One region of the Halanaerobium sp. genome, then DNA from elsewhere that is predicted to be linked to it. Evidence: riboswitches for the same ligand, from Rfam matches in the RefSeq annotation. Region 1 holds a riboswitch; the other holds the start of a gene.
What was found. A riboswitch is a leader RNA that binds a small molecule or an ion and turns the genes downstream of it on or off. The one in region 1 is predicted to bind cyclic di-GMP.
Positions count from the first base shown of each region.

Region 2: it holds a riboswitch for cyclic di-GMP, as region 1 does, so the genes downstream of both, CI949_RS08385 (hypothetical protein) here and CI949_RS04080 (diguanylate cyclase domain-containing protein) in region 1, are expected to answer to the same signal.

Region 1 is NZ_QBLR01000020.1:24,012-29,529, forward strand. Features, by position in the region: gene purM (phosphoribosylformylglycinamidine cyclo-ligase) at 1-795, shown strand, start outside; gene purN (phosphoribosylglycinamide formyltransferase) at 809-1,423, shown strand; gene purH (bifunctional phosphoribosylaminoimidazolecarboxamide formyltransferase/IMP cyclohydrolase) at 1,426-3,003, shown strand; cyclic di-GMP riboswitch class I at 3,241-3,325, shown strand; gene CI949_RS04080 (diguanylate cyclase domain-containing protein) at 3,474-5,459, shown strand.
Region 2 is NZ_QBLR01000062.1:789-6,306, reverse strand. Features, by position in the region: gene CI949_RS08400 (aldo/keto reductase) at 42-869, shown strand; gene CI949_RS08395 (hypothetical protein) at 991-1,566, opposite strand; gene CI949_RS08390 (alkaline phosphatase) at 1,871-3,229, shown strand; cyclic di-GMP riboswitch class I at 3,621-3,696, shown strand; gene CI949_RS08385 (hypothetical protein) at 3,708-4,220, shown strand; gene CI949_RS08380 (DUF3006 family protein) at 4,256-4,426, opposite strand; gene CI949_RS08375 (MBL fold metallo-hydrolase) at 4,561-5,379, shown strand; gene CI949_RS08370 (FadR/GntR family transcriptional regulator) at 5,398-5,518, shown strand, end outside.

The DNA.
Region 1 (5,518 bases):
GGTATTGATTTAGTTGCCATGTCGGTTAATGATATTTTAGCCCAGGGAGCTCAGCCTTTATTTTTCCTCGACTATCTGGCAACAGGAAAGCTGGAGCCGGAAAAAACAGCGGAGATTGTAAAAGGTATTGCAGCCGGCTGTAAAGAGGCAGGTGCGGCCCTGATTGGCGGAGAAACTGCAGAAATGTCAGGTTTTTATCAGCCGGGCGAATATGATCTGGCTGGTTTTGCAGTTGGTATAGTTGATCAGGAAGAAATTATTACTGGTAAAGAAATTGAAACCGGAGATTTAGTTATTGGGCTTAAATCAGATGGTCTGCACAGTAATGGTTTTACCCTGGCCCGAGCAGCACTTTTTGAAAAGGCTGGTTTCGACTATACTGCTGAAGTTGAAGGCTTAGAAAAGAATTTAGGCGAAGAACTGCTCCGTCCGACTAAGATATATGTAAAAACTGTTCTGGCTCTGCTTGAAAAATTCAAAATTAAAGGAATTGCCCATATTACTGGTGGAGGTTTAATCGAAAACTTACCGCGAATTCTGCCGGCAGGATTAAAAGCTGAAATTCAAAAAGACAGCTGGCAGCCCCAGCAAATCTTTGAGCTGATTCAGGAAGCAGGCGAGATTGCAGAAAGAGAAATGTATAGAACCTTTAATATGGGAATAGGGATGACTTTAGTTATTAATAAAGAAGATAAAGAAAAAATACTTGGAGAACTTGAGGAAATGGGAGAAGAAGCCTGCTTAATTGGAGAAATAAAAGCAGGAGCAGAAGACCCCTCTCTCGAAATAAAGTAAAGAAGGTGCAGAAATGCTAAAAATAGCTGTTTTTGCCTCGGGTAGAGGCTCAAATTTTCAATCAATTATTGACAACATAAAAAGTGGAGATATCCCAGCAGAAATTAAACTTTTAATCAGTGATCGTCAGGATGCTGGCGCTTTAAAAAGAGCGGAACATGAAGAGATAGAGCATCTTTTTATTGATCCGGATCATTTTGAAACAAAAGCTGATTATGAAGAAGAGCTGATTGGGCTTTTAGAAAATGCCGGGGTAGAGCTTGTTGTTCTGGCCGGATATATGAGGATTTTATCACCACTTTTTGTTAAACATTTTCAAAATCAGATAATCAATATTCATCCTTCACTTTTACCTGCATTTAAAGGTCTTGACGCTCAAAAACAGGCGGTTGATTATGGGGTTAAATACAGCGGCTGTACTGTACATTTTGTGGATCAGGGAATGGACACCGGTCCGATTATTAAGCAGGCAGTGGTAGAAGTTGAAGCTGATGACAGCGCTGATGATCTGGCAGCAAGAATTCTAAAAGAAGAACATAAAATTTATCCTGAGGCAGTTAAATTAATTGCAGTGGGAAGAATCAAAATTGAAGGACGAAAAGTTAAAATTCTAAAGGAGGAAAAATAACTTTGTCTAAAATTAAGAGAGCATTACTTAGTGTTTCCGATAAGGAAGGTATTGTAGATTTTGCTAAAGGTTTAAAAGAATTTGGAGTAGAGATAATTTCAACCGGTGGTACCGGCCGCCTTTTAAAAGAAAAAGGGATTGAAGTTACAGATATTGATCAGGTGACAAATTTTCCAGAAATGATGGATGGACGGGTAAAGACTCTGCATCCAGCTGTTCACGGCGGTATTTTGGCAGTTAGAGAAAATGAAGAGCATTTAAAGGAAATTGCAGCTCAGGATATTGAGCCTATAGATTTAGTTGTCTGTAATCTCTATCCTTTTGCAGAAACAATTGCCAGAGAAGATGTAAGTTTAGAAGAAGCAATTGAAAATATTGATATTGGTGGACCAACAATGATCCGCTCAGCTGCTAAAAATAACGAAGATGTAGCAGTGGTAGTTGACCCGGCTGATTATGACGAGCTTTTAGCTGAGATGAAAGTCGGTAATGGCGGCTTAACCAAAACTCAAAAGCTTAAATTAGCCTATAAGGCTTTCCATCATACAGCGGAATATGATCAGAGAATACAGAAGTATCTTGGAGAAGTTGTAATGACGGAAGAGGAAAAGAAAGAACTGCCTGAAACATTACTTGACCGCTATGATAAAAGGGAAGATCTCCGCTATGGCGAAAACCCACATCAGAAGGCAGCCTTCTACTTAGAAGAAGAGCAGAATGAGCCCTCCATTTCTACGGCTGAGCAGCTGCACGGAAAGGGAATGTCCTACAACAATATCAATGATACAGATGGAGCTTTAGAGCTGATCAAGGAATTTGAAGCTAAGCCGGCAGCCGCAGTAATCAAACATGCCAACCCCTGTGGTATAGCAGAAGCAGATAATTTAAAAGATGCTTTTGTTAATGCCCATGCAGGTGATCCTCTATCTGCCTTTGGTTCAATTGTCGCTGCCAACAGGAAAATTGATGCAGCAACAGCCAGGGAAATTGCCGATCAGGATAAATTTATCGAAGTTGTAATCGCTCCTGATTATGAAGCTGAGGCTTTAGAAATTTTAAAAGAGCGCTCTGATAAGATGCGGATTTTAAAAACTGGAGAGCTTTCTATTAACCGTGAGAAGCCGGGCTACAGCATGAAAAAAGTAACCGGTGGCCTTTTAGTTCAGGACAGAGATTTAGCGCAGACTACTGCTGAAGATTTAGAGGTAGTAACTGAAAAAGCTCCAACCAAGGAGCAGATTGAAGACCTTCTATTTTCCTGGAAGGTAGTAAAACATGTTAAGTCAAATGCAATTGTAATGGCCAAAGATGAAATGGTAGTTGGTGTTGGTGCCGGTCAGATGAGCAGAGTTGATTCGATAATTATTGCCGGCCGCAAAGCTGATGGCCGTCAGGAAGGTGGAGTTGTGGCTTCAGATGCTTTCTTCCCCTTCCCGGATGCTGTAGAAAAGGCAGCTGAGCTGGGAATCAAAGCAATTATTCAGCCAGGCGGCTCAATTCGTGATGAGCAGGTAATTGAAGCCTGTAATGAATTAGGAATTGCTATGGTCTTTACCGGTAAGAGGCACTTTAGACATTAATGTTATTATAATTTAGAAAGCAGTTTTATCTTAATAAGGTGATTTAAATAAATTAATTTAAAGCAAAAAATCCAGTTTAACTGGATTATTATAACTTTCCCTAATCAATTCTCCATTCTTTAGCAGAGGTCTCTACTCAGCCGCTGCTAGCAGGATGGAGAAATTTATTTTTAAATAAAGGAATTTTCCTGCTAATAACGAATACTATTAATAATGGTATTTAAAAAATTTAAAATTTAATTTTAAGGGCAAAACAGGCGAAAGTCTGTGACGCAAAAATCTGAATCTAAGGATTAAATCTATGATTGTCAGATCTACCTCAGGATAAAATAGCCAGTGTTTTTAGCTGGCTATTTTTGCTATTATATTATTGTATATTAAATTAATTTGTTTACTTATATTTAATTTTAGATCAAAAAAATTAGGAAGCGGTAATTGATAATCCGGATTTTTAATAGGAGCTGATAACTTTGAAAGATATATTTGTAGTTGAGGATTCCAAATTTGATAGGGCAAAAATTAAAGAAATTTTAACTAGTTTAGAATACAGTGCAGAATATTTTTCTGAGGCAGAAGAAGTTTTAAGACAGATAGAAAATATAAATAAAAATAAGTTACCACAATTAATGATTGTTGATATAGTGCTGGCTGGGAAGCTGAGTGGTTATCAACTGGCTGAAAAAATAAAAAGAAAATATGATGTTCCCATTATTTTTTTGACCGCTGATTCTAAGAAAAAAGAGTTAAATCAGCAGCTTTTGAATGGAGAACTTTTTTTGAACAGACCGATTGATTATCATGAATTAAAAAATAATATCAAGATAATTATGGGAAAAAGGAAAGTAGATTATATTATCGAGGAAAAAGTTAATAAAGAAATTGTCAAAAACCTGGATCAACAAATTTGGTATTTCAAAGATCCTTATACATATAAGATGGTTAATCATAGTTATGCTTTGTTTTTAGGAAAAAAAGAAGAAAAGTTTAGGGATCAATATATTTATGATATTTTAAAGCCTAAAGAGGCTGAGGAAGTAATTGCAGAAAATATAGAGATATTTTTAGATAAAAAAGATATTAAAAATGAAAAATGGTATAAAAACTCTAATGGTGAAAATAGACTGCTTGCTATTAAGAAAAGTCCAATTTTTAATGCACAGGGTGCTGTAGAAAATATTTTTTGTCAGGCAGAAGATATAACTGAGCAGAATATTTTGGAAAATGAACTGAGACGTAATCGGGATAATCTGCAGCGAATAATTGAAGCGGTGCCGGATATGATATTTTTAATAAACAAAAATGGGGATGTTTTAGACCTCTGGACAGGAGATGAATCAAAATTACTTTATCCGAAAAAAGAGGCGCTTGGTAAAAATATTAAGGAATTTTTAACTGAAGCAGCTTACGCTACCTATCAGGATAAGATTAATACGCTTTTTAACCAGAAAAATTCTGTTGCTTTTGAATACAGTCTTTTGATAGATAATACCAGGAAATATTATGAAGCAAAAATGTTAAATCTTGAAACTGAAGGACAAAAGCAAAATATTATTGTCAGTGTGAGAGATATTTCTGAAAGAAAAAAGAGCAGTTTAAAACTTGAAAAGTTATCGCGAGAATTTGAGACTATTTTCAATAATGTAGAGAATGCAATATTTTTAATTAATGTTGAAAATGAAGAATTGAAATTTCAACGGCTAAATACTTTTCATGAAAATGCTACTGGATTGAAGACCGAGGATATAAAAGGGAAAACTCCAGTTGAAGCTTTTGGAAAAGATTTTGGTGAAGAGCTGGAAACAAATTACAGACAGTGTCTGATTGAAAAAAAGACTATAAGTTATGAAGAAGAACTTGATTTACCTGCAGGGAAAAGAATCTGGCTGACAAAGCTGACTCCTGTGATAAATGATAAAGGAGAAGCAGAAAAAATTGTCGGAACTTCTCTTGATATTACAGAAAATAAAATTAAAGAAAATGAGATTCAGTATTTATCTTTTCACGATGAGATGACCGGCCTTTATAATAGAAGGTATTTTGAAAATGAGATGCAGAGATTGGACTCCAGCCGCGAACTGCCAATTACAATTATGATCGCAGACTTAGATAATTTGAAATATGTCAATGATAACTTTGGTCACCAGGCAGGAGATGATTATATTATTACAGCTGCTCAAATGATAACCGACTCGACCAGAGATGAAGATATTGTAGCCAGAATCGGAGGAGACGAATTTGCTTTGATTTTACCAGATACTGCTAGTAGTGAAGCCCAAAAGATTTACCAGAGAATCAAATCAAAGCAGAGTAAATATTTTAATGGAAATAATGTAATCAATATATTTTCGATTTCAATTGGTTATTCAGTTAAAGATACAAATGAATTATCTTTAGAAGAAGTATTTAAAGCAGCAGATAAGAAGATGTATGTTAATAAGGCAGAAAATAAAAAATGAAAAAAACCGCCTCGGGAAAAAGGCGGTTAAAACAAGGAGAAAAGTATCTATTACTTTTA
Region 2 (5,518 bases), on a different contig from region 1:
GTAGAAATTAATCGAGTCAAAAAATTAAAGGAGGAATAAAGATGATTCCAACACGTAAATTAAAAACTGGTGATGAGATTCCTGTTATTGCTTATGGTACCTGGGATATTGCCGAAGAAAATGTAGGCGAAAAAGTTGAAATTGCCTTAAAGGCAGGTTATAATCACATTGATACTGCGGAGGGCTACCACAATGAAGCGGGAATTGGAGAGGTTTTAAAAGATTATGACCGAGACGAGTTATTTATAACTTCAAAAGTACTGCCTTCGAATTTAAATTATGAAAGCGTTATCAAGGCCTGTAAGCGTTCCCTGGAAAAATTAGGGACCGACTATCTTGATCTTTATTTAATCCACTGGCCAAATCCTGCAATTTCTTTAAGAGAAACTCTGCAGGCAATGAAGTACTTAGTTGATCAGGGCCTGGTTAAAAATATCGGTGTCAGCAACTTTTCAGTTTATCAGTTAAAGGTTGCCTTAAAGATTACTCAGGTGCCAATTACAGTTAATCAGGTAGAATTCCACCCCTGGTTGTATCAAAAAGAGCTGCTTGAAGTCTGTGATCAAAATGATGTAGTGCTTGAAGCCTCAGCACCTCTAGCTAGAACTGAAGTTTTAAGTGACCAGACTATTGTAGAGCTGGCAGATAAATATGATAAGTCTCCGGCGCAGATTGTGCTTAAGTGGGAACTGCAGAAGGGTATTGTGCCTCTGCCAAAATCTAAGTCTGAGGGTCATATCAAGGAAAACTTAGAGTTGTTTGACTGGGAACTTCAGGCAGAAGATGTGGCAGCAATTGATAATATTGATCACCAAAAGAGAGTATATATGATTACCCTTGATGATGAAACTTATGGAATTAGTTCTTAAATACTTGTTCTCTGAATAGAATTTATTAATTAACAGGCACCCTGTTTAAGTCAGGCTGCCTGTTTTTCATAAATAAAACCCACTTCCTGAGGAAGTGGGTCAGTTGAGTTAATTAATACCTTTATTCAGCTTCCGGTCCATATTGTTCAAAAACCAGCAGCATATTTTTCATTTCAAAGTAAAAAGTATGACTGGAAATTGTGGAACCAGCAATTATATCGACTTCTGGATCAAAAGATGCTTTCAGACTTAGACCGTAATATCTGCTTAAAAACTCTTCTTGTCTCATTTCTGGGTGGTGATCATTGGCATCAAGAGGCTTCCATTTTTTAATTACGGCCATACTTTCTTCAGTTTTAGAATTGTTTGCCATACCGATTACTGCAATAAAATCTTCCGGGTGAGAGTAGATAATGGTATTGACCCAGCTACCATACCCAATAAGTTCTCCATCTTTATGCAGGGGAACAAAAGGATACTTTACTTCATTTCTTTCTGGATAGAAAATATCTCCAGCTTCATCAGCATCAGCTAATTCAACTAAAGCATTTACATAATCCTCTACAGTTCTACCGGTTGAAATTTCCTGCTTATCTCCGCCACCAACAACATCAAGAGTGTGAGTTGTTGCAAAGGCCAGACCTGAGAATGTTAGAACAAAAACTAAGATCAAAGAAACAACTAAACTTTTTTTCATTTTTTGTTACCCCCTAAGTAATTTTAAAATATTAATATTAGTGATAATAATAACTAATTATGTTATATATATCACATAACTCAATATCATTATACCACTGAACTAAAAATCTGTCAATGCTTTCAGAATATTAAATCGAAATATTTTTCACAACTATTAATTGCTGATCAAAACACTCATTAATCAGAATTAATAAAAAAATCTGAAAATAAAGCAGGAACTCTACTTCTGGTATTGAATATATATTAATAGACAGACATCAGTCGTCTGACAAATCACAAAATACTAGGAGGGTTTTAAGTTTATGCTTAAAAAGTCAAAAAGATTAATGTTGGTTGTTTCACTCTTTATGGTTTTTGCTCTTATCTTTACAGCGGCAGCTCAGGCAGAAGTTAAGAATGTGATCCTGTTAATTGGTGACGGTCTGGGAATGGGCCAGATTGATATGACTCGCTATCTTGCCGGTGATAAAGACCACGAGCTAGAATTAATGAAACTACCTGAAACAGGAATCATGATGACAAGCTCTACTGAAGGAGTTACGGATTCAGCGGCAGCAGGAACTGCAATGGCAACCGGCCATAAGGTTTACAATGGTGCAATTGCAATGAATAAAAATGGTGCTGAACTTGATTCTGTGTTAGATTTTGCTCAGGTTAGAAAAAAAGCTACTGGTGTAATCAGTACAAATATGGTTACAGATGCAACTCCAGCTGCCTTTATTGCTTCAGTAAAAGATAGAGGCATGGGCGGCGAAATTGCCAGGCAGGCTATTGCTAATAATGTAGATGTAATGCTCGGTGGTGGCCGTGAAGACTTTATGGAAGAAGAAGCCGGGGAAGATTTAATTGCTAAGGCAAAAGAAAAGGGTTATCAGTATGTATCTGATAAAACACAGTTAGAAAAAGTTGTACATTTAAATGGAAAACTTCTTGGTCTGTTTAATGAATCTTATATGAACTATATTAATGACCGGGATGATCTTGGATCTAATGAGCCTACAATGGAAGCAATGACTAAAAAGGCAATTGAAGTTCTTTCTGAAGACGAAGATGGATTCTTCTTAATGGCAGAGGGAGCAAGAATTGACCATGCAGCACACGCAGCAGATGTACCTGGTGTAGTTGCAGAAACTCTTGATTTTGATGCAAGTGTTAAAGTTGCAATGGATTTTGCTAAGAAAAACGGAGACACCCTGGTAATTGTGACTGCCGACCATGAAACTCTTGGTTTTTCAGCAACCGAGCCAATAGAAAAAGAAGCATTAATGAATATTGGTGTTTCTCCAGAGTATATGGCGGGCCAGATGACAGAAAAAGAAAATGGTAAAGGATATACTGTAGAGAGTGTTAAGTCTGTTTTTGAAGAATACGCTGATATTTCTCTAACTGACGCAGAAGTTGCCAGATTTAATGAGTTAATCCTGGATGAAGAAGGCAATATCAAGTATTCTTATCTTGTAGGATACGAAATTGGTTCAATTATAGCTAATGAGTATCAGGCAGGAGTTGTCAATACAGAAATTAGAGCCAATTCTTCAACAGGTGGCCACACACTTAATTCAGTACCAGTCTTTGCCTATGGCGAAGGAGCTGAAAAATTTAATGGTATGATGCAGAATACTGAATTCTCAGATCTGCTCTTTGATTCCATGAGACCGTAAATAGATTATTATAAATAAAATCCAATAGTTTGATTTAAATATACTTTAAAAATGGTGGTGGGGTTAAGCCTTACTGCCATTTTTTGTTGGAAATCTCGAATAAATTAAGCTGAAAAAATATTTATAATTTAATAATCTTCTGTTATAATTAAAATAATTCGGAGTCTAAATTTAGGCTTAATAAGAATTAAAAATTTAACTGAGGGGTAAGATAATGAGAAAAAGTTTCGTTTATTTAATTGCACTGTTATTGATTTTCGGAGTTAGTTCAGCAGCAATAATCAGGCAGTGATTATTCAAAAATAATTTAAATAACTGCCGAAAATTATAACTTGACATAAATTTACTAATCCTGATATACTTAAAGATGCTATAAAGGGTTAAGAGCTCTTTTTAACAAAGGTAAACTTATCGTGAGGTAAGGACACAAAGCTGAGGGTCTCTTGGAGAGATAGCCGGCTGCTAAAAGGAGGAAATGATGGAATTTAATTTTAAAAAGATCAGTGGTTTTACTTTGCTTTTGTTAATCCTATTTTTGAATTTTTTCGGTACTGCTGATTTAGTTGAGGCTGCCGGGAAGCCAAAAACATTAATTGAAAGAAGTATCTCAGCAGAAGCCAGAATCCCTATTTTTCAAAGAGTAGAGGTGCTTGAGAAGGCAGATGTTGACTATACTTTTCTAATGACTAATTACAACGGCAGCAGAGAAATTATTGTAGAGGCTGGTCTAAAAATTGAAATTTTAAGTAATACTGACTGGAATCTCCGTTTGAATAACAGAAATTTAAATGCACAGGTTTTAATCAGAAAGGCCGGGCAGAATAATTCTGACTGGCAGAATCTAAATTCTACTACAGCTAAATTTAGTGGAGATAGGGGAGTAGAGAAGCTAACTTTTGATTTGAAATTTATTCTTGACCCTGCCGCTAGAGCTGCAGTTAATAATTTAGAACTTGATTTAAGACACAGTATTAACCCTGTTTTATATTAAATTTAAATAAAAGGCAAAAAGAGCTGGAAAAAATATCAGCTCTTTTTATTTTTTAACTTATCTAAAAGGCTGCCAACTCTTTTTTTGGCTGCCTTTTTTTCGTTTTCTTTTAACTCCAACCTAAGTTCTAAAATGCTTCCTTCCACAGTCCCCTCGGGCAGTTCACTTAACGGCAGATAAAAATCAACTTTTTCTTCCGGCCTGATCAGCTCTTTTGAACCGGGTACAAGTGATTCAAATCACTTGTACCCGGTTCAAATAGATTTAATTGAAAAAGCCGTTTAAGCAATGTATACTTATAATAAGTAAATAATAATGATTTAAATCGAGGTGAATTAAGTTGGCTAAAAACCTGGAAATTACTATTTTAGCAGAAAATACAGTTGAAAAGAGAAAACTGCTGGCTGAACACGGCCTTTCATTTTATTTTAAATATAACGGGAAAGAGTATCTCTTTGATACTGGTCAGGGAGAGGTCCTGTTTTTAAATACCAAAAAAATGGGAATAGATTTGGGAAAAATTGATACAGTTTTTTTAAGTCACGGTCATGATGACCATACAGGTGGTTTAAAGAAACTGCTGAAAATTAATCCTCAGGTCAGGGTTTTTGCTCACAGCGAAGTTTTTCTGCCTAAATATAAAAAGGTAGGATCTGAGCTCGAGTTTATTGGAACAGAGCTTGCAGAATCTGAAATTAAAAATTTTGAGGCAGCTGAAACTGCAATCGCTGCAGCAGCAGGTATTTATAATACAGGAGAAATTCCGGCTCGACAGGAGACTTATCTCAATCCCCGATATGTGGTTGAAAAAGATGGCAAGGAAATTACTGATCCCTTTAATGATGATACTTCTTTATATATTGAAACAGAAAGTGGGATTGTAATTCTGCTGGGCTGCAGTCATAAGGGAGTAAAAAATATAATTAATGAAATCAAAGCTGAAATTGGAAATAGAAAAATTGCTGCCATTTTAGGTGGAATGCACCTCAAGCGAGCCAGCAGAGAAAGTATAACAGATTTGATCGACTATTTTAAGGAAATTGATTTTGAACTTCTGGCTCCGGTGCACTGTACCGGGCGGGAGGTAGCCATGAAATTTAAAGAAGCTTTTGGTGAGCGAGTCAAGCTGGCTTCAGTGGGTGATAGATTTGAATTTTAATTTTTTGGAGGCAGGATAATGGAATTTAAACAAATTAAAAATAATAAGGTTTATGAACAGATTATTGAGCAGATAAGAGAATTGATTTATGAAGGTGAACTTAAAAAGGGTGACAAGTTACCTTCAGAAAGACAGCTAA